Regions from separate parts of the Delftia sp. SD018 genome, predicted to be linked through region 3. Evidence: riboswitches for the same ligand, from Rfam matches in the RefSeq annotation. Region 3 holds a riboswitch; each other region holds the start of a gene.
What was found. A riboswitch is a leader RNA that binds a small molecule or an ion and turns the genes downstream of it on or off. The one in region 3 is predicted to bind cobalamin.
Positions count from the first base shown of each region.

Region 1 (7,323 bases), on a different contig from region 3:
GCTGGCCGGTCTGGCGGTCCAGCAGCAGCGAATGCGCCTCGCCCGGCGCGAACAGATGGCCTTCGCCCCATTGCCGCAACGCCACGATCACCGGAAACAGCTCAAGGCCCTGGGCCGTGAGTACGTATTCCAGGTAGGCCGAGCCTTCTGCGGCCGGGCGGGTTTCCAGGATGCCGGCCTCCACCAGACGCCGCAGCCGGTCGGCCAGGATATTGCGGGCCGCGCCCAGGCTGCGCTGGAAATCGCCAAAGCGGCTGATGCCGTCAAAGGCATCGCGCACGATGAGCAGCGACCAGCGGTCGCCGATCACATCCAGGGAGCGGGCCACCGGACAGGGCTGCGGTGTGTCAGGGCGGATGTCTTCTTTCATGGCGTCATTTTGGTTGCATTTCAAAACTGGTTCAACTAGCATCCAACTAGTTTTGTTTTGCAACTGGATTCAACCCATGAAAGCCTTCCCAGCCCCGGACACGGTCCGCATGCCGCGCAGCCTGGTGCTGCTGTTCGCCGCTGCCAGCGGCCTGAGCGTGGCCAATGTCTACTACGCCCAGCCGCTGCTGGAGGCGCTGGCGGCCGACTTCGGCATCAGCCATGCGGCCGTGGGCGGCGTGGTCACCGCCACGCAGGCCGGTTGCGCGCTGGCACTGCTGCTGCTGGTGCCGCTGGGCGACCGGCTGGAGCGGCGGCGGCTCATGCTTTTGCAGTTGCTGGGCCTGGTGCTGGCCCTGGCGGCCGTCGGCACCGCGCGTTCGGCCGTTCTGCTGCTGGCGGGCATGCTGGCCGTGGGCCTGCTGGGCACGGCCATGACGCAGGGGCTGATCGCCTATGCGGCCAGCGCCAGCCAGGCGCATGAGCGCGGGCGCGTGGTGGGCGCAGCCCAGGGCGGGGTTTTCATCGGCCTGCTTTTGGCGCGCGTGTTTGCCGGCGCCGTGGGTGACGTGGCTGGCTGGCGTGGCGTCTATGCCTGCTCGGCCCTGCTGATGCTGGCCCTGGCCTGGCCCCTGTGGCGGCAACTGCCCCGGCTGGCGGTGCCCTTGCATGCACCCAGCTACACGCAGCTGCTCGCCTCCATGCTCCAGCTGCTGCGCCAGGACCGCATGCTGCGCACACGCGGCATGCTGGCCCTGCTGATGTTTGCCACCTTCAACATCTTCTGGAGCGCCCTTGTCCTGCCGCTGAGCGCACCGCCCTACAGCCTGTCGCTCACGGCCATCGGCGCCTTTGGCCTGGCGGGCGTGGTGGGCGCACTGGCCGCGGCCCGTGCCGGGCACTGGGCCGACCAGGGTTTCGCGCAGCGCACCAGCCTGGGCGCGCTGGTGATCCTGCTGCTGGCCTGGGCGCCGATTGCGCTGCTGGAGCAGTCGCTGTGGGCGCTGGTTGCCGGCATCGTGCTGCTGGACCTGGGCGGCCAGGCCCTGCATGTGACCAACCAGAGCCTGATCTTTCGCAGCAACCCGCAGGCCCACAGCCGGCTGGTGGGCCTGTACATGCTGTTCTATGCCGTGGGCAGCGGGCTGGGGGCGCTGATTTCCACCAATGCCTACGCGCGATTTGGCTGGCACGGGGTCTGCGTGGCGGGGGCGGCGTTCAGCCTGGCAGCCCTGGTGTTCTGGGCCATGACGCGGGAAACGGCTGCCCAGGCCAGCGTTCCCGCCTAGACCCGGCTCACCAGCTCCGAGGGCACCCGGCCCAGCGCCTTGCGGAACATGGTGGAAAACGCGCTGGGGCTGTCATAGCCCAGGTCCAGCGCCACCTGGGTGACCGATGCGCCCGCAGACAGCCGGGACACCGCCGCCAGCAGGCAGGCCTGCTGGCGCCAGGCGCCAAAGGCCATGCCTGTGTGCTGCTGGAAAAACCGGCTGAAGGTGCGCAGGCTCTTGTTCAGCGCTTTCGCCCAATCCTGCGGCGTGGCGCGGATGCTGGGCTGGGCCAGGAACTGCTTGCACAGGGCGGCCAGCTTTTCGTCGCGGGGAATGGGCGCGAACAACGGCAGGCTGCGGGCCGAGGCCAGCTCGTGCAGCACCAGCGTGACCAGGGCGCCGTCGCGGCCCGCTTCGTCGTACAGCGCCGGCAGGTCGGCGCAGGACAGCAGCAGCTGGTGCAGCAGCGGGGTGACGACCAGGGCCTCGCAGTGCACACCCGGGCGGGGCGCAGCAGCCGGTTCGATGTACAGGCTGCGCGTGCTCACGCCCTGCATGCGCACGCTGTGCGGCTTGCTGGCCGGAATCCACACGCCGCTGTAGGGCGGGATGGTCCAGGCGCCGTCGTCGGTTTCCACCTCCATCAGCCCGCTCATCCCGTAGAGAAACTGGGCACGCCGGTGGCTGTGCGTGGGCAGCAGCGTGCCAGGCGTGTAGTCGGTGCCGATGGCCAGCACGTCGCGCGCCACGGCGTCCACGGAATGCAGCGGGATGTTGAGCATGGGGATGTCCGGAAAACAGCCAACAGGCTTTGGCAGGAATTCGAGGATTATTGACCCATCCGCGAAAGCAGGCCAAACCGCGGCATCCTAAGGTTCAGTCCTTGCTCGTTTTTTCCAAAGGACTGTCTGTGTTCCCTCTCCTGCTGCTGGCTTTCGGTGTGCTTGCCGGCGTGACCACCGTGCTCTTCGGCTTTGGCGGCGGCTTCGTGGCCGTTCCGCTGCTTTATGCGCTGCTGACCTCCATCCACGGCGCGGACTCCGCCGTTGGCCAGGCTGCCATGCACATTGCCGTGGCCACCTCCACCTGCGTGATGATTTTTGGCGCCTCCATGGCCACGCTGCGCCAGCACCGCGCGGGCGCCCTGCCCTGGGATCAGGTGCGACCGCTGGCCGGCTTCATCGCGGCCGGTGCCGTGGCGGGCGCGGCGGCCGCCACCTGGATCAGCGGGGAATGGGTGCGCTGGGCCTTCATCGCCTACCTGGCCCTGACCATCGCCGACGCGCTGCTGCGCCCGGGCTTCGTGCACGGCACCGCCGCCGGCATGCAGCCCATGGGCCGGCGGGCGGCGGCCACGGCGGGCCTGGCCATTGGTGCGATCGCGGCCTTCCTGGGCGTGGGCGGCAGCGTGATGACCGTGCCGCTGATGCGCCGGCGCGGCGCCAGCATGGCGGCCGCCACGGCCATGGCCAGCCCGCTGTCCCTGCCCATGGCCGTGGCGGGCACCGCTGCCTACATGCTGGCATCCCAGGGCGCGGGGCTGGGCCCATGGCATGTGGGCTATGTGGACCTGCAGGCCTTTGCGCTGCTGACGGCCGGATCGTGGACGGGCATCAGGCTGGCGGCGCCGCTGATCGGCCGCATTCCCGATGCCCTGCATGCCAAGGCCTACCTGGCCCTGCTGGGCTTGGTGCTGCTGGTCATGATCGTGGCCTGAGCGCTGCGCTCAACCCTCCTGGAAGATCGCCTCGATCCGGGTCTCGAACACCCGTGCAATGGCGAATGCCAGCGGCAGGCTGGGGTCGTAGCGACCCGTCTCGATCGCGTTCACGGTCTGGCGCGACACGCCCAGCAGGTCCGCCAGCGCAGCCTGACTCCAGCCGCGCTCGGCGCGCAGTTCACGGATTGTGTTTTTCATGGGAGGGGCACTTTGGCGGAACAGCTCATCGGCTGCGCAGCCAGTGGGCCACCGAGGCAGCCACCCAGAGCGCACCCATCAAGGGCCATACCATGAACATGCTGAGCTTGGGAAAACCTGCCATTTCCAGGAATCCGTAGGTGAAGGTGATGCCGGCCGTGCCCGCCGCCGCAATCGCCAGCTGCTCCAGCATGGACTTGCGCAGGAACTCGTCGGTATCGCGCACCAGGCGCACGATGGCCCGCACGGCCAGCGCAAACGCCAGCATGGGGCTCAGCAGCAGCGCTGTGCGCAGGGCCCCGGCCTGCATGTCGGCGCTGAGCAAAAGCGCCCCCACAAGCAGCGCCATGTAGAGCAGCAGCGCAAATCCAAGTTCCTTCTGGTAGCGGCGGTTGGTGACCGTTGTTTGATTCATGGAAGTCTCTCGCAATGTGTAAAGGATGCTTGACATTGTGCGACGCCATCCGCGGACATGTCAAGCAAGCTTTACATCGGCACTGAACGCCCCGCCGTACAATCGCCGCCGTTGGTGCCAGCAGCCCCAGGGGCTGCGGTTAAACGGGAAACATGGGGCGGCCAGATAAAGCCGCCCGCATGTACTGCCCCCGCAACAGTGAGTGAAACGCCGCGTGCATGGCACCGGCCCCCGCCAAACCCGTGCCACTGGGCGTACAGCCCGGGAAGGCCTTGGCGAGTGCGTCACCAGTCTGGATACCGGCCAACAGGTGGCCGGCCGCGCATGCAGCGCAGCCGGTCTTTGTGGTTTCCGTGCCGGCGGGGTCGCTGGCGCGCAACTGGTCCGCATTCATGCACACCCTCGCCCTCGCGCGCGCCCCTGGCGCCGCTCTTCGCTCGCCCTCAGCGTTCCCCGTACTGCGCACGTTGTCCGCCCTGGCTGCGGCCTCGCTGCTGGCCTGCCAGGCCCAAGCGCAGGCACAACAGGCGCAGCGGGCACAGACCTCCCAGCTCGATACGGTGGTCGTCACCGCCTCGCGCAGCGAGCAGCCCCTGCGCACCGTCACGGCCGACATGACCGTGATCGACGCCGAGACCATTGCCCGCAGCGGCGCCACCGGCGTGGCCGACCTGCTGGTGCAGGTGCCGGGCGTGCAGATCAACCGCAATGGCGGGCCGGGCCAGGTCACCTCGGTCTACCTGCGCGGCACTAGCAACCAGCACACTGCCGTGTTCATCGACGGCGTGCGCTACAGCTCGCAGGAGCTGCAGGGCGGAGCGGTCTGGTCCACCCTGCCGCTGGCGCAGATCGAGCGCATCGAAGTGCTGCGCGGCCCGGCCGCAGCCATCTATGGCTCAGACGCCATGGGCGGCGTGATCCAGATCTTCACCAAGCGGGCGGACGGCCAGACCCGCGCCTATGCCGAGGCGGGCATAGGCAACCAGGGCACCAGCAAGCTGGCCACGGGATTTCAGGGCGGAGCCAACGGCTTCACCTATGGCCTGAACCTGGCGGACGAGCGCAGCGACGGCTTCGACGTCTACCCCGGCAACACCTTCTCGCCCAACCCGGACAAGGATGGCTACAGCAACACCTCGCTGGGCCTGAACGCGGGCTACAAAACGGGCATCCACCAGATCGACGCCAGCCTGCTGCACAGCCGCCTGCGTACCCACTACGACCAGAGCCCGCCGCCTTTCGACGACTACGACGTGGTCAAGAACACCACCGGCAGCCTGCGCTGGCAGGCCGGCTGGAACGCCATCTACAAGAGCGTGGTCCAGATCTCCCATACCGACAGCCAAAGCGACCGCCACACCCAGTCGCCCGAAAGCGCCAAGGGCCGCTCCACCAACTACCTGCTGCAGAACCTGTTCACGCTGGGCCAGCACCGTTTCAACATCGACCTGGAGCGCCGCGAGGACAAGCTGGACACGCAATACGCCTGGACGCAGAACACCGACAGCCGGCGCGTGCAGAACTCCCTGTCGGCCGGCTGGCGCCTGACGGAGGGGCGCCACCAGTTCGACGCCAACCTGCGCCACGACCAGGTGCGCGACCAACAGAACAAGACCACGGGCGGCCTGGGCTACGGCCTGCAGATCGACGAGCGCTGGCGCTGGGTGGCATCGGCCGGCACGGCCTTCAGAACGCCCACGCTGTACGAACGCTTCACGGGCCAGGCGGCGGCCGACCTCAAGCCCGAAAGCAGCACCAACGTGGAAACCGGCCTGCACTATGCGGCAGGTGCCAACCGCCTCTCGGCCGTGGTCTACCGCAACAAGTTCAAGAACCTCATCACCTACGACTGGAACAGCGCCCTTCCCTGCAACTGCTACCGCAACTGGCAGAGCGTGGAAATCACCGGCCTGACGCTGGCGGGCAGCACGCGCCTGGGCAGCGCCAACCTGGGCGCTTCGCTGGACTTCATGAACCCCGAGAACCTGGAGACCGGCAAGCTGCTGCCCTACCGATCCAAGCGCATGCTCAAGCTCAACGCCGACACCCAGGCGGCCGGCTGGACGCTGGGCGGCGAAACGCAGCTCTACAGCGGCCGCTACGCAGACGAGGCGAATACCTTCAAGCTGGGCGGCTACGGCGTGGTCAACCTCTACGCCCAGCGCCAGTTGACCAGGCAATGGACGCTGCTGGCCCGGGTCAACAACATCGCCGACCGCGACTACGCCCCCACGCGCGGCTATGCCAACGCAGGCCGCACCGTGTTCGTCAGCGTGCGCTGGACTCCCCTGCCCTGACCGCCATGCACCTGCTTGTGCGCCTTCCCCGCCTTCTGCTGCTGATCGCCGCCCTGGCCTGCGCGGGCGGCGCCGTCGCGCAAAAGGCGGTGGATGCGAACCAAGGCAGCACAGGCGCGAGCACAGCCACGCCGTACACCGTCACCGACATGCGCGGGCGCCAGGTGCGCCTGGAGCGGGTGCCGCAGCGCATCGTCTCGCTGCTGCCCTCGCTGACCGAATCGCTGTGCGCGCTGGACGCCTGTGAGCGCATCGTGGGCGTGGACGAGTTCTCCAACCACCCGGCCCGCGTGGCCGCCCTACCCAAGCTGGGCCATACTTTTGCCCCGCTGGTCGAGGCCACCGTGCGGCTCAGGCCCGACGTGGTGCTGATGGCGTATTCCGCACCCGTCATCGCGCAGCTGGAGCGCTTCGGCATTCCTGTGCTGGCGCTGGACGCCAATGACATGGCGCAGTTGGAGCAGGTGCTGCACAAGCTCGACCAGCTGCTGCAGGTGCAGCGCGCCAACGCCCTGCTGGCACGCATGCAGGCCGAGGTGGACCAGCAGGCCAAGGCGCTGGCTGCGCTCACGCCCGCCGGGCAGAAGGTGTATTTCGAAGTGGACGCCACGCCTTACGCGGCGGGGCCGGACTCCTTCATAGGCCAGTTGCTGCAGCGCCTGGGCGCGCGCAATGTGCTGCCGCAGAACCTGGGTCCCTTCCCCCGCATCACGCCCGAATACGTGCTGCGCCAGCAGCCAGAACTCATCATCCACACGCCGCAGACGCCATCAGCCAGCTTTGCCACCCGCCCCGGCTGGAGCCGCATGCCCGCCGTGCGCTCCGGCCGTATCTGCGCGCTGGACCTGGTCGAGACGGACGTGGTCTCCCGCCCCGGCCCGCGCCTGGGCGAGGCGGCCCGGGCGCTGGCCCGCTGCCTGGAGATGCGGGGCACGGCGCCTCGTTGACTTCGCTGGCCAGAGCTTGACCCGCTTGGCCGATAGCCTTGCCTACTCCAGCACCACGGCCGTGCCGCTGGCAGACACCATCAACATGCCGTTACCCTGGCCCAGC
Region 1 is NZ_JADDRN010000011.1:156,048-163,370, forward strand. It holds gene INR38_RS13430 (helix-turn-helix domain-containing protein) at 1-370, opposite strand, end outside; gene INR38_RS13435 (MFS transporter) at 447-1,658, shown strand; gene INR38_RS13440 (helix-turn-helix transcriptional regulator) at 1,655-2,422, opposite strand; gene INR38_RS13445 (sulfite exporter TauE/SafE family protein) at 2,551-3,357, shown strand; gene INR38_RS13450 (helix-turn-helix transcriptional regulator) at 3,367-3,558, opposite strand; gene INR38_RS13455 (hypothetical protein) at 3,584-3,973, opposite strand; cobalamin riboswitch at 4,069-4,296, shown strand; gene INR38_RS13460 (TonB-dependent receptor) at 4,366-6,270, shown strand; gene INR38_RS13465 (helical backbone metal receptor) at 6,276-7,217, shown strand; gene INR38_RS13470 (heavy metal-binding domain-containing protein) at 7,260-7,323, opposite strand, start outside.
Region 1: another riboswitch for cobalamin. It lies ahead of INR38_RS13460 (TonB-dependent receptor); the one in region 3 lies ahead of INR38_RS00760 (TonB-dependent receptor).

Region 2 (7,323 bases), on a different contig from region 3:
GATGGCATAGGGCCGGGCCTGGGCCAGTTGGGCGAAAAGCCGGTCCATGAAGCCTGCAAAAGGCTGGGCGCCGGCGGCGGGGGCCTGCAGCGGAAACTCCGTGGCAAAGCCAGCGGCGGAGAACAGGCGATTGGTCTCCGCCTCCGTCAGGCGCAGGTACTGGGCGCAGGCGGCCAGCCGGTCGCGCGAGCGCGGATTGGGCAGGGAAACCCCATTCCTCCAGTTGTTGACGGCTTCCCGGCTCAGCCCGATCTCGGTGGCCACGCCCGAGGCGCTGGCGCGGATGCGGCGCATGTACAGCCCCAGCAAATGGCCGAAATCCTCGTGAACGCCTGGTGCCACGGCAGCACCCTGTTCAATGGCGGTGGGCTGCATCAGCGACGGCTCCGCTCAGGAAAACAGCGCCTGTTGGCGCAGATCCATCCTGCCGGGGCCATGGTCCGTATCCTCATCCTGTTCACCCTCTCCTGGGATTCAACTGATCTTGTGCAATTTGTTTCATTTTGCCGAGCGCGGATTGTCTCAGGATGCGGCATCCCCGCCACCCTGCCCCGCAAACTCCCGCCGCGCGCCGGCCATGCGGTACAGAGGCAGCACCACCGCCAGCACCAATCCCAAAGCCAGCCAGAGCCACAGTCCCTTGCCTCTGAAGGCCAGGGCCGCAATGACGGTAAAGGCCACGGCCTCGCACAGCCCGCGAAAGCCGGCCCGCAGCATGAACAGCCCCACGATGCCCTGCACGGGCGATACGCCGCTCTTGCGCAGGCTGGCCATGGTGTCCAGCAGGGCCTGCACGGATTCCTGGGCCTGGCGGTCACGCTCCTGGTCCCGCTCGCGCAGCCGGGTGATGGTCATGGGCTGGGCCGGATTGGTGAGGGCGGTGCCGTCGGCGCCCTCTTCCTGGCCGGGCTGCGGATAGACCTCGCCATTCGTATCGACCAGCACCTGGCGCTCCGGGTAACGGGACAGCCAGGCGTGGTGGCTGACCCATTGGCCGGCATCGAAGTGGTAGCGCTCGCTCTCGCCCACCTGGTCGTAGAAGACATGCAGCACCGCCGCCTGCAGCCCGTGCTGGAACAGCGTCTCCAGCAATCGCCAGGGCATGCCGGCCGTGGTGCGGGTGTCAAAGCCCAGCTCCAGGTGCTGGGGGTGGCCCAGGGCGCTGGCATTGGCCCAGTCGTCATCCCACAGCGCGGACCGGTCCAGGGCGGGGTCCAGCTCATGGATCCAGCGCTCGGCCTGCTCCCAGGACTGCCGGGCCAGGTACTGGCAGATCAGTTGCACGCGGCGCAGCTGCAGGGGCGTATCGAAGAAAAGATAGAGGTGATGGACGTTGCTGGACATGGCGGGCCTGAGGCGTTTGCAGGAATGCCTCGATTGTTCAATTGCAGCCTCCAGCCGACCCTCCCAGTCCTGTCCAGCACGCGGCTGGCAGGCGCTCCCACCGGTTGACATTCTGTCCACTGCAAGAAGCGGGATGCAGGCGCTGCGGCGCCGCCCTAGACTGCGGCAATTGCCCACAGCGCCCATATTGCCAACCGCGCCCATATTGCCAACCGCGCCCATATTGCCAACCGCGCCCATACCGCCAACCCCGTCCGCCATGCACAACCTCGGTCTTTTCGACAACGAAGCTTGCGAATCCGCCCCGCCCTGCCACTGGACGCAGATGGAGCACCAGCTCGATGAGCAAGGCTGCGCGCGCCTGCCCGGCCTGCTGGATGCGCAGCAGTGCCGCGACCTGGCCGCTCTTTACGCAAGGGAGGACGGCTTTCGCTCCCGCATCGTCATGGCACGCCACGGTTTCGGGCGCGGCGAGTATCAATATTTCGACTACCCCTTGCCACCGCTGCTGCAGCGCCTGCGCGAGCAGCTGTATCTGCGCCTGGCGCCGGTGGCCAATGTCTGGAACCAGCGCATGGGGCTGGAAGTGCGCTATCCGGACCGGCTGCAGGACTTCCTGGCGCGCTGCCACGCGCAGGGCCAGTTGCGGCCCACGCCGCTCATCCTTCAATACGGTGCGGGCGACTACAACTGTCTGCACCAGGACGTCTATGGAGAGCATGTGTTTCCGCTGCAGGTGGTGCTGCTGCTGTCGCGGCCCGGGCGGGACTTCACGGGTGGCGAGTTCGTCATCACCCAGGCCGATGGCGACCGGCAGCGGGCCGATGTGATGGCACTGGACCAGGGCGATGCGCTGGTCCTGGCCGTGCGCCACCGGCCCGTGCCCGGGCGGCGCACCGGCTACCGCCGCGTGGCCATGCGCCATGGGGTCAGTCGCATCCACAGCGGCCATCGCCATACCGTGGGGCTGATCTTTCATGACGCACTTTGATGGATGGCCGGTATGAGCACGCTGGATCTTTTCGCCGATGAACATCCCACCGGGGCCGAATCCATAGGCCCCCAATCCGTGGTGCTGCGCGGCCATGCCCTGCCCCATGCCGCGCAGTTGCTGGAGGCGGTCGAAGGCATTGCGGCGCGGGCGCCGCTGCGCCATCTGGTTACGCCGGGCGGCTTCACCATGTCGGTGGCCATGACCAACTGCGGCGCGCTGGGCTGGACCAGCGACAGGCGCGGCTACCGCTACAGCGCCATCGACCCACTCAGCGGCCAGCCCTGGCCGGCCATGCCGGCCGTGTTTGTCCGGCTGGCGGGCGAGGCGGCCGCTGCGGCGGGGTTCGATGGCTTTGTGCCCGATGCCTGCCTCATCAACCAGTACCTGCCCGGCACCCGGCTTTCCCTGCACCAGGACCGCGACGAGCGGGACCTGGGCGCGCCCATTGTCTCGGTCTCCCTGGGCATGCCGGCCACGTTTCTGTTTGGAGGACTGGCGCGGGCGGACAGCACGGCCAGGGTGCCGCTGCAGCATGGCGACGTGGTGGTCTGGGGCGGCGTGGATCGGCTGCGCCACCACGGCGTGTTGCCGCTCAAGGACCAGCCTCACCCGCTGCTGGGCGGGCGGCGCATCAATCTCACTTTTCGCAAGGCGGGCTGAATGGTTGGACGGTCTGAAATGGACAGGCTCAACAGCCAGGATCGCTTCGCCCGCCTGGATTGGGCGCGGATTGCCGCTGAGCTCGATGCCGAAGGCCATGCCCTGCTGCCGCAGCTGCTGACTGCGGATGAAAGCCGCGCCTTGGCCCGCGAGGCGGCCGCCGCGTCTGGCCTGCCTCCCTGCGTGCAGGCATGGCGCCCGGTGCTGCACGGGCATCTGCTGGCCCTGGCCAACCGCTGGCGCGAACACATGGGCATGCAGCCTGGGTTGCCGGGCTGCTTCGAGGATTTCATGCGTTCGGGCCGGCAAGCAGGCCAAACGCAGCCGCAGCCACAGCCACATCTGCTGCGCGTGCCGCAAGCGGGCCATGCCCCGCTGCGTTCATACAGCGAAGGTGCGCAGGTCTTTCCGCTGCAGCTGGTGGTGCTGCTGTCCCGGCCGGGCCAGGATTTCGAGGGCGGCGAATTCGTGATGACCGAGCAGCGCCCGCGCATGCAATCGCGCCCCATGGTGCTGCCGCTGGGCCTGGGGGATGCGGCCATCATCGCCACGGGGCCGCGCCCGGTGCGCGGTGCGGCAGGCTTTTACCGTGTGCACCTGCGGCATGCCATCAGCCGCGTTCACCGTGGCGAGTGGCTGGGTCTGGAGCTGCTTTTGCACGACGTGCCCCAGGCGCCCAAGGCTTTGCAAACAGAGCGCTGGCTATAATGCCGCGCCTGCAAAGGCATCCGTGCAACAGGTGTCCACATGCCAGCCATGGGGATGAAACGGGAACAAGGTGACTGCCAGCAAATGCTTTTTGCGCTGCCGGCACAGGCCTTGGCTGCCCCCGCAACGGTAAACAAGTCAAGGCGCTCCATGCCTGTCCCGCCAGTCTCCGCAACCCTGCGGGGGGCGATGACAGGCTGTCACTGGTTCATGGCGTGGTCTGCAACATGCAGCTTTTCGCGGGTGGATTGGGAAGACGGGGCGCTGGGCGGAAGGCATGTCCTTGCGCCGCTTGTGAGCCCGGAGACCGGCCTGCTGCGTTTCGCGCCTGCTGTGCAGGCGTTTTCTTGACTGTCTGCGGGGTGCGGATGGCAACGTCCTGCGCCCCTTCCTCCCACGCTGGCTGGAGAGGTGGCAGTGCCTTGCTTTCGCATCAGACGGTCGAAGACCGATGTTCGAAATGCATTCTTCCTTTTCCAGGGTTTCCAGCGCCCGCGCTGCCCAGTCCCTTTCCGTGCGGCTGAGCCCGCTGGCCCTGGCCTGCGCCTTCATCTGCCTGCCGGCGCAGGCTCAGACCCAAATGCCCACGCCAACGCCCCCATCAACCGCCCTGCCCGAGGTCCAGGTCACCGGCCAGGCCGAACGCATCGGCCAGCAACTGGCCCAGCCTGCGCGCTCTGCCAGCCATACCGGCGTCTCCAACCAGGAAGTGCCGGCCAGCGTGGATGGTGTTTCTGCCGAGCAGATGCAGGAGCGCGGCGACTACGCCCTGGTGGACGCCGTCACGCGCACCGTGGGCCTGACCTCCAGCAGCACGCCGGGCAATGGCGGCCTGTCTTTCAGCAGCCGCGGCTTTGCGGGCGTGAACTCCGTGGGCGTGGCCGAAGACGGCATGGTGCTGGGCGTGGCCGCCGGCACCACGGCCTATCCGGGTGACAGCTGGGGCTACGAGCGCATCGACGTGCTGCGCGGCCCGGCCTCACTGATGTACGGCAGCGGCACCATGGGCGCCACGGTCAACGCCATCCGCAAGCAGCCCAGCCGCACCAGCTCGGCCGAGGTGCTGGTGGGCGCGGGCACGGACGACACGCTGCGCCTGGGCCTGGGCGTGACCGGCGCCCTGGGCGCCTATGCCAGCTACCGCATCGACAGCTACACCGCCCGCAGCGCGGGCGAGCGCGATCTGGACCAGTCGCGCAACGGCAAGTTCATGAGCACGCTGCGCTTGGAGCCCACGAGCGACCTGCAGATCGACCTGATTGCCGACCGCAGCGTGCAAAAGCCCAGCCGCTACTGGGGCACGCCGGGCCTGGACGGCAAGGTGGTGGAGTCCCTGCGCGACCGCAACTACAACGCCGAAGACAGCGTGCTGCGCTATGCCGACGAGCGCCTGCGCGCCAAGGTGCAATGGAAGGCCAATGACTGGCTGACGGTGCGCAACGAGCTGTACCACGTGAAGTCCGACCGCCACTGGCGCAACATCGAGGCCTACGCGCTCAACCCCGCCACCTGGACCGTGGGCCGCTCCGACTACCTGGAAATCCTGCACGACCTGGAGCAGACCGGCAACCGTCTGGGCCTGAACGTGGACCGGGGCTCGCACAAGATCGCCATGGGCTGGGAGGCCGCGCGCATCAACCTGCGGCTGTCCAACAACTCGCCCTATGGCGGCTCGTCCACGGTCTCGGCCTGGGACCCCGTGCATGGCAGCTGGGCCAGCCCCGATCTCACCGCCGCCAAGACAGAAACCGGCGTGACCCAGCATGCCCTGTACCTGGAAGATGCCTGGCGCATCAGCAACCGCTGGCTGGCCATGGCCGGCCTGCGCCGCGATGTCTACAGCTTTGCCAGCCACTCGCTGGTGGGCGGCACGGACTTCAACAAGACGCTGGCCGCCACCTCCTGGCGCCTGGGCCTGACCTATGAGCTGGCCCGCAACACCCATGTCTATGGGCAGATCAGCTCGGGCCACGATCCCGTCAACAGCCTGGTGTCGCTGAACCTGGCCAACACGGCTTACAAGCTGAGCAAGGGCCGCCAGGCCGAGATCGGCATCAAGCAGCAGGTGGCTGGCGGGCGCGGCGAATGGACGCTGGCCGTGTTCGACATCAAGAAGGACGACATCATCACGCGCGACCCGGACCGGCCGGCCATCTCCATCCAGGGCGGCAGCCAGTCCTCGCGCGGGGCGGAAGCCACTGCCGCCTTCCAGGCCACGCCCGCGCTGCGCCTGGAGGGCAATCTGTCGTACGTGGACGCCCAGTTCGACAAGCTCATCGAGGCTGGCGGCAACCGCGCAGGCAACCGTCCGCAGAACGTGGCCAAGACCACGGCCAACCTCTGGGGCCACTACCGCGTGGGCGCCTGGCAAGCCTCGCTGGGCCTGCGCTACGTGGGTGACCGCTTTGGCAACAACGCCAATACCGTGAACCTGCCCGCCTACACCGTGGCCGACGCCGCGCTGAGCTGGCAGGTGGACCCGCGCACCACCCTGAGCCTGATCGGCCGCAACCTGGCCGACAGGGTCTATGTGGGATCGAGCTACGGCAGCCAGTTCCTGGTCGGGCAAGGCCGCCGCTTCGAGATCGCGGCCCATATCCGGTTCTGATGGCCATGGCGCGCTCCAAAAGCCTCCACGGCCTGTGCGCTGGCGCCCTGGCGGCCACCCTTCTGCTGGCCGGCTGCTCGCGCAGCGATTCCGGCACCACCAGTGAACTGCCGGCACCGGCTGCCGCACCGCAGGCGGCCGTGACCGTCAATGTCTGCGGCAGCCCCGTGACCTACGCCAACGCACCGCTGCGCGCCGTGACCCATGACGTGAACATCACCGAGATGTTTCTCTTTCTGGGCCTGGGCGACCGGCTGGTGGGCTACAGCGGTATCACGCAGGCCAAGCAGATCGACCCGGCCTTCCAGGCCCAGCTGGCCCGCGTGCCGCGGCTGGCCGAGCGTGAGATGAACCTGGAGGCCATCCTGGGCGCCTCGGCAGATTTCGTCTTCGGAGGCTGGAGCTACGGTTTTCGCCAGGGCCAGGTCACGCCCGAGGTGCTGCAGCGCCACGGCATTGCCTCGTATGTGCTGTCCGAATCGTGCATCCGCGTGGGGCCGCGCAGCCAGGTGGCGCTGGAAGACGGCCTGACCGACCTGCGCAACCTGGGCCGCATCTTCCGCATCGACGCCCATGCCGAGCAACTGGCGCAGGGGCTGGAGCGCGACCTGAAGGACCTGCGCGAGCGCATGCAGGGTGTGCGGCAGCGGCCTTCGGTCTTCGTCTACGACAGCGGCCAGGACATCCCCGTGACCGTGGGCCGCTACGGCATGCCGCAGGCCATGATCGAGGAAGCGGGCGGACGCAACATCTTCGACGACATTCCCAGCAACTGGCCTGCAGGCAACTGGGAGGACGTGGTGCAACGCAACCCGCAGTGGATCGTCATCATCGACTACGGCCAGCCCCATGCCCAGGGCAAGATCGACTTCCTGCTGGCCAAGCCCGAGCTGGCCGGCGTCGATGCCATCCGCGAAAAGCGGTTTTTCGTCATGACCTATGCCGAGGCCACGCCCGGCCCGCGCAACATCGCGCGGACCCGTGCCCTGGCGCAGGCCCTGCACCCCGA
Region 2 is NZ_JADDRN010000011.1:85,626-92,948, forward strand. It holds gene INR38_RS13130 (hypothetical protein) at 1-375, opposite strand, end outside; gene INR38_RS13135 (hypothetical protein) at 523-1,344, opposite strand; gene INR38_RS13140 (2OG-Fe(II) oxygenase) at 1,604-2,335, shown strand; gene alkB (DNA oxidative demethylase AlkB) at 2,348-2,998, shown strand; gene INR38_RS13150 (2OG-Fe(II) oxygenase) at 3,017-3,706, shown strand; cobalamin riboswitch at 3,719-4,037, shown strand; gene INR38_RS13155 (TonB-dependent receptor) at 4,158-6,314, shown strand; gene INR38_RS13160 (ABC transporter substrate-binding protein) at 6,314-7,323, shown strand, end outside.
Region 2: another riboswitch for cobalamin. It lies ahead of INR38_RS13155 (TonB-dependent receptor); the one in region 3 lies ahead of INR38_RS00760 (TonB-dependent receptor).

Region 3 (7,323 bases):
GCGATAGTCGGCCCGCAGGTTCCAGATGGTGAAGGCGCCCTTGCGGTGGATGAAGGTGCTGCTGGGCTCGCCCTGCGGGATGAGCAGCGCCTCTTCCGTGTCGTACCACATGGGACCGCGAAGCAGCGTGGACAGCTGCAGGCTCCAGTCGCCCTGCAGGCGCCCGCTGCCCTGGCCGTAGCGCACGCCGGCCGAGGCCTCGTAGCGGTACATGCGCTGCACCTTGTCGGTATTGGCCGACGCTGGCGATCCCTTGTCCCGCATGCTGAAGTGGTAGTAGCCGCCAGCCCAGGCCTTGAGCTGGTGGCCCGTCAGGTTCAGCGCCCGCGCCAGGTCCATGTCGGCCTGCATTTCCAGGCCGCGCGCCACGATGTCGGCCGCGTTGTTGGCGTAGTCCGAGGTGTTGGTCGTGGCCCCGCGCGAGACGGTGATGATGCGGTCGATGATGGTGTTCTGGAACAGGGCCGCATCCACGCGCCAGCCGGGCTGCTGCAGCGCGGCGCCGACCTCGATCTGGCGGCTGGTCTCGGGCTTGAGGTTGGGGTTGCCGAAGGTGCGGCCACCGCCGACGGCCGTGAAGTCCGAGGCCAGCTCCGTGGCCGTGGGCGCGCGGAAACCCGTGGAGGCCGCAGCGCGCAGCGTGAGCCGGTCCGTGGCCTTCCAGGTGGCGCCGGCCGACCAGGTGTGGTTGTCGTAGTCGCGCGTGCTGGCCTGGGCAAGGGCGAGGTTGGGCGTATCGTCGAAACGCGTCGTGCCCCAGGTCTTGCGCAGGCCGGCACGCAGGGTCAGGCGGTCGTCGAACAGGGTCTGCGCGTCCTCGAAGTACAGCGCGTGCACCTGCTCGGTCTGGTTGTTGTCGTAGGGCGCAACCTGGCCCGCCGGGCCGCCGGGCATGGCCACGCGCAGACGGTCGGAGCGCAGCTTGCTGCGCTCCCAGTCAAAGCCCATCAGCAGGTCATTGGTCTGGCTGACACGCAGGCGCGGCTGAAAGCGCAGGCCCGTGGCGTCCAGCTGACGGTGGTTGTAGTCGCGCGCCGTGCCGGGCACCGCACTGTTGCCCGAGCGGATCACGGGCGATGCCCAGTTGAACTCATCGGTATCGACCAGGCTGTAGAGGTGGATCGTCCAGCTCAGGCGCTGGCCGGGCAGCGCGCCCTCGTAGGTCAGGTCCAGCGAGCGGTTGCTGCGGTTGTCGCGGCTGTAGATGTTGGCGCCCGATCCGCGAAAGCCCGCGTTGTAGATGCCGTCCGTGCGCAGCTGCAGCTCCACGCGGTGCAGCTCGTGCAGCTGCCAGCCCAGGGCGCCGCTGGCGCCGCGCCGCTTCCAGCCCGTGTTCTCCATGCGCGTGCCGCCGTCGCCCGACTCGTAGTCGCCGCGCCCGCCTGCGCTCACGCCGAAGTACCAGTCGAAGCGGTCATTGGCGCCGGCCGTCTGCGCATCGGTGCGCCACAGGTCCCATGAACCGGCCTGGACCTGGGCACGCGTGCCGGGCGCCGTAGCCCCCGTCTTCATGATGATGTTGACCACCCCGCCCATGGCCTGGCTGCCGTAGATCACCGAGGACGGGCCGCGCACGATCTCGATGCGCTCCACATCCGAGGGGCTGAGCTTGGACAGGTTGGCCGTGCCCGCGCGCCGGCCGTTGACCAGCACCAGCACCTGGCTGCGGAAGTCGCGCCCCTGGCCGTCGGTGGAGGCGCCGCGCAGGTTCATCGAGGTCTGGGCCGCCGTCCATTCGCTGAGAAAGCCCACGGCGTTCTCGGCCAGCAGGTCGGTGACCGAGCGCGCGCTGGAGCGCTCTATGGCCTCGCGGTCGATGGTCTGCGTGGTGCCCGCGATGCGGCTGCGCGCCTCGGGCCGCGCGGTGGCGGTCACGAAGACGGCGTCCAGCGCATCGTCGGCGGAGTCCGTGGATCGCCCGGAAGCCGGCTCCTGCGCGGCGCCGGCCGCTGCAGCGCAGCTGGCCAGCAGGACGGCAGCCGCTGCAGGCCGCAGTCTGGAGACAAGAGGGAGAACAGAGAGAAGGCCGGAGGAATCGGCGGCCGAAGAAGCGAAGCGCATGCGTTGAACCCAACTGCCCCACTCACCCGCGGGGCCTATCGTCTGAACCACGCCGCACAGCGCGCACGCCGGAGCCGGCCACGGCAGCGCAGGCTGGGGCCGGACCGGACAGGCGCACTCCCGCGGCGTCCGAAAGCAGTGCAGAAGGCCGGTATCCGGGCTTGCGGAACGCTGCGGCGCGCATCGTGGGCGCGCTGCAGCAGGCATCCCCGCCTTCCCATGTCCGTCCAGACACAGTGGCTTGCGGCGCGCAACCGGTGGGTGGCGCGCCAGCGTGGGGAGTTGTATTCCGCTGACCGTTGCGGGGGCAGCGCAGGCATTGCGAGCGGCCACCTCGATGGCATCGCGCACCTGCTTCCCGTTGAACCCCTGGCCGGTGAACGGCATGGGGCACCTTCAGCAACAGCGCACCGCCACGGCCCAGGGGCTGCGGCGGTGCGCCAGCGGCGGATTATCGCCCAGCCCAGAAGCCCGGCACCCGGGCCAGCGCCCGCAGCGCGCGGCGGCTGCTGCGCGCGCTGCTGGCCAGGCGGGCCTGCAGGTAGCCGGCCGCGAACCAGGCGCGCGGGTCGCGCGCGGCTTCGGCATGGAAATGCGCGGCCGCCACGGCCATGTCGTTGTGCAGGCCCAGCGCGTCCTGGGCGGGCACCAGCGCCTCGGCAAAGCGCCGGCCCTTTTTGCCGGGCCACATTCCGGGCGCGAATTCCCGGGCAAAGTCCGCCAGGTAGCGCAGGCGCTTGAGCCGCTTGCGCACACGGTGCTGCTGCGCCAGCGGCAGGCGGTCGAAGTGCAGGCCATCGCGCAGCACCTGGCGGTGCAGGCGCGCCAGCCGCCGTGCCAGGTACTTGCGCGTGCCTGCGGCGGACAGGTGGGCAAAACGGGCCGATGGCTCTGCCTGCGGCGCCTGCGCCAGCGCCTGGATACCGGCCAGCGCGTGCTGGAACGGCGGCTCGCGCACGGCAGCGGCTGCATCCGCCTGCACGGCCTGCGGCGCCTGCCACTTGCACAGGGGCGCATGGGCTGCCTGCAGCAGCGGGCGCACCACATCGGCCAGCGTATCGGCATCGCGCAGCGTGCCCAGTTGCGCAAATGCCTGGGCCAGGGGGTCATCCCATTCGGCGCGCATGCCGGGCGCCAGCCCTGTGCACTCACGCAGCACGGTGCGCAGGCGCCGCAGGGCCACGCGCAGCTGGTGGATGGTCTCGGCATCGCTGCCACCGCCCTCCAAAACCGCCAGATGCGACTGCACCTGGGCCAGGGCAGCAGCCAGCGCCGCACGCACAAAGCCGGCCGCATCGGGCCGGTCAGGGTGCTGCTTCGCAGGGGTGGACATGGTCAGGCAAGGAGATGTGGACGTTGCCGACGATTGTGGGCGCAGCCCCGCGCCAGGGTCAATCCATGGTCAATCGGCGCCCTCCCCGCTCAGGCTGTGCAGCGCGGGCCGGGCAATTCGCACATAGTCGGCCGAGTCCAGCACGATGGAGCGGTCCAGCCGGCCCGCGTTGAAGGCGATCTCGCCAAAGCGCTCGACCAGGGCCGGGTCCACCACCAGGCGCACCTGCGGGTTGAAGGAGAACGGCGGCACCGATCCCATCACGCAGCCCGTGGCGGCCTGGGCCTCCTCGGGCGAGGCCAGCGTGGCCTTGCGCACGCCCACGGCCTGGGCCAGGCGCTTGAAATCCAGCTTGCGGTCGCCGGGCAGCACGGCCAGGAACAGCTGGGGATCGCCCGCACCGGCCGCGTCGCGGCTCTTGCAGAGCATGGCCTTGGCGCCCTGGCCGGGGGCGGTGCCCCGGATTTCGGCGACTAAATCGGAGCGGCCTTCGGCCGGATGTTCCAGCACGCGAAAACGCGCGCCCTGGGATTGCAACAGGTCTACAAGGGTGTCGAACATGGTGGAAAGCGCAGAGAAGTCGTCTGGATTTTGACATTTTGTCCAATTCAAAACAAAATGTCCAATATGACCCAACGAACCCCTGAACAGCGCCAGCTTCTGGACCAGCTGGCCCAGATCGCCGAAGGCCTGGGCCAGACCTTTGCCCCGTTCTGCGAGGTGGTGGTGCATGACCTGCTCGACCCGTCCCATGCGGTGCTGGCCATCCACAACAACCTGTCGGGCCGCGAAGTGGGCCAGGGCGCGACGGAGCTGGGCCTGGCCCGCATCCTCGACCCCGGCTACGAGCAGGTCATCGCCAACTACCCCAACCAGTTCGCCGATGGCCGCCAGGCCAAGAGCACGTCCATCGGCATCCGCGACTCCGAGGGCCGCTACATCGCCGCCCTGTGCATGAATGTGGACCTGACGATGTTCCAGGGCTTCCAGGGCATGCTCAACCGCTTTGCCGCCGTCAGCGGCGACACCCCCGCGCGCGAAATGCTGGACCCCACGGGCGCTGGCGCAGGCGCCGACACGGTGCGTGCCCGCATCGACCAGTTCGCGGCCCGCCTGGCGACCACGCCGCGCGCCCTCAAGCCCGAGGAGCGCCGCGCCCTGGTCCGCGAACTCAAGGGCGCCGGCCTGCTCGATGTGCGCCGCTCCATGGAGACCATTGCCGCCCACCTGGGCGTGTCGCGCGCCACGGTCTACAGCTACGCCAAATAGCTCCCGGCACCCCGCCGATCTGCAACCCCTTCTCTCCCGTACCGATGACAAGCCTTCCCACCTACGACGACGTGGCCGCAGCGGCCCAACGCATCCAGGGCCATGCCCACCGCACGCCCGTGCTCACCTCGCGCACGCTGGACGATGCGCTGGGCGCCCGCGTCTTCCTCAAGTGCGAGAACCTGCAGCGCATGGGCGCCTTCAAGTTCCGCGGCGCGTTCAATGCGCTGTCGCGCTTCAGCCCCACCCAGCGCAAGGCCGGCGTGGTGGCGTTTTCCTCGGGCAACCACGCCCAGGCCATCGCCCTGGCAGCGCGGCTGCTGGAGATCCCCGCCACCATCGTCATGCCGCATGACGCGCCCGCCGCCAAGGTGGCGGCCACCAAGGGCTATGGCGGCCAGGTGGTGGTCTACGACCGCTATACCGAAGACCGCGAGCAGATCGGCCGCGACCTGGCCGAGCGCCACGGCCTGACCCTGATCCCGCCCTACGACCATGCCGACGTGCTGGCCGGCCAGGGCACGGCCGCCAAGGAACTGTTCGAGGAAACCGGCCCGCTGGACGCCCTCTTCGTGCCGCTGGGCGGCGGCGGCCTGCTGTCAGGCACCGCGCTGTCCACACGCGCGCTCAGCCCCGAGTGCGCGCTCTACGGCGTGGAACCAGAGGCCGGCAACGACGGCCAGCAGTCGCTGCGCGCGGGCCGCATCGTCCACATCGAAACGCCCAAGACCATTGCCGACGGCGCCCAGACCCAGCACCTGGGCGGCATCACCTTCCCCATCATCCAGCGCGACGTGACCGACATCCTCACCGCCAGCGATGCCGAGCTGGTCGACGCCATGGGCTTCCTGGCCACGCGCATGAAGCTCGTGGTCGAGCCCACCGGCTGCCTGGGCCTGGCCGCCGCGCGCCAGAAAAGCGAAGAGCTGCGCGGCCAGCGCGTGGGCATCATCCTCAGCGGCGGCAATGTGGACATGCAGCGCTTTTGCAGCCTGCTTGGCGCCTGATCCTGGTCCTGATCGAAGGCCGCCCTCACCCCCGCGGGCTGAAGGTGCGCGGAAACACCACGGGCGCGCTGCGGTCGGCCAGGCGGTAGCCCATGGCGGGGCGGCGTGACGTGCCCTCCACCTGGCCGGCCTCCACCAGAAAGCCGGCCGCCATCATGCGCGTGCGAAAACCGCTCTTGTCCACGGGGCGGCCCAGCACCACTTCGTAGGCCTGCTGCAGCTGCGGCAGCGTGAAAGGCTCGGGCAGCAGAAAGGCCGGCAGCGAGGTGTATTCCACCTTGCCCCGCAGCCGCTCCACCGCTGCGCGCAGGATCTCGCCGTGGTCGAAGGCCAGCGCAGGCGCGCGCAGTAGTTCATCGACGGCAAACCACGACACATCGGCCGCATTCGCGCCCTTGGCCAGGATCAGGTCGTGCCCCGGGATCAGCGCGAAATACACATGCGTGGCCGACCAGCCACGCGGGTCGCGCGCCGCGCCGCCCCAGCTTCCCAGCTGCTCCAGGTAGGGGCTGTCCACGCCCGTCTTGTCCAGCAGCTTGCGCCGAGCGCAGGCCAGCAGGTCCGCGTCCTGGCGCACATCCACAAAGCCGCCGGGCAGCGCCCACAGCCCCGGAAAGGGCTCGCTGCCCGCCGTGGGGCGCTGCACCAGCAGCACCTGCAGGGCATCGTCTGCCACCGTGAAGATGACCACGTCCACCGTGGTGAACGGGCGCGGGAAGTCCAGCGCGCCCTGCGGGGATGGGGAATTTTTTTCAGCCATGGGATGGATTGTGCTTGACGTGCCGAATTTTAAGTTGCACTATGCAACCCATATAAGTTGCACAGAGCAACTTAAAGGAGAAGCACCATGTTCGGCATCCGTTTCATCAAGTCCCAACCCACGGTCCACCTCATGCAGTTCCGCGCCGGCAAGGTGGTGCGCGAGGGTGCGGGCCAGTCCTTCTTCTACTACGCGCCCACCACCACCCTGGTCGCCGTGCCCGTGGGCAGCCAGGACTGCCACTTCATGCTGGAGCTGGTGACGGCCGACTTCCAGAGCGTCACCGTGCAGGGCCAGGTCACCTACCGCATCAGCACACCGCGCCAGACCGCCACGCTGATGGACTTCTCCCTGGCGCGCGACGGCCAGAAATACATGTCCGAAGACCCGCAGCGCCTGGGCGACCGCGTGACCATGCAGGCCGAGGTCATCATCCAGCAGGCCGTGCAGGCGCTGGACCTCAAGCAGGCGCTGCGCTCCTCGGCGCTCATTGCGCGCACGGCCCAGCAGGAGCTGGCCGCCCAGCCCGAGATCGAGGCACTGGGGCTGGAGATCCTGGGCGTCTCGGTCATGGCCGTCAAACCCACGCCCGACATCGCCCGCGCCCTGGAAGCCGAGGCGCGCGAGTCCAACCTCAAGGCCGCGGACGACGCCGTTTATGCCCGCCGCATGGCTGCCGTGGAAAACGAGCGCGCCATCCGCCAGAACGAGCTCGATACCGACGTGGCGGTGGAAAAGAAAAAGCGCCAGATCCGCGAGGCCCAGCTGGAAGCCAAGGCCGCCCAGATGCGCAAGGAAAACGAGCTGCGCGCCGAACAGATGTCTGCCGACGTGGCGCTGGAGACCAGCCGCCGCGACTTCGTCGAAGGCCAGGCCGCCAACAGCCGCACCCT
Region 3 is NZ_JADDRN010000001.1:151,626-158,948, reverse strand. It holds gene INR38_RS00760 (TonB-dependent receptor) at 1-2,061, opposite strand, end outside; cobalamin riboswitch at 2,190-2,474, opposite strand; gene INR38_RS00755 (CHAD domain-containing protein) at 2,513-3,394, opposite strand; gene INR38_RS00750 (YbaK/prolyl-tRNA synthetase associated domain-containing protein) at 3,464-3,955, opposite strand; gene INR38_RS00745 (helix-turn-helix transcriptional regulator) at 4,022-4,663, shown strand; gene INR38_RS00740 (threo-3-hydroxy-L-aspartate ammonia-lyase) at 4,708-5,670, shown strand; gene INR38_RS00735 (NUDIX domain-containing protein) at 5,696-6,430, opposite strand; gene INR38_RS00730 (SPFH domain-containing protein) at 6,518-7,323, shown strand, end outside.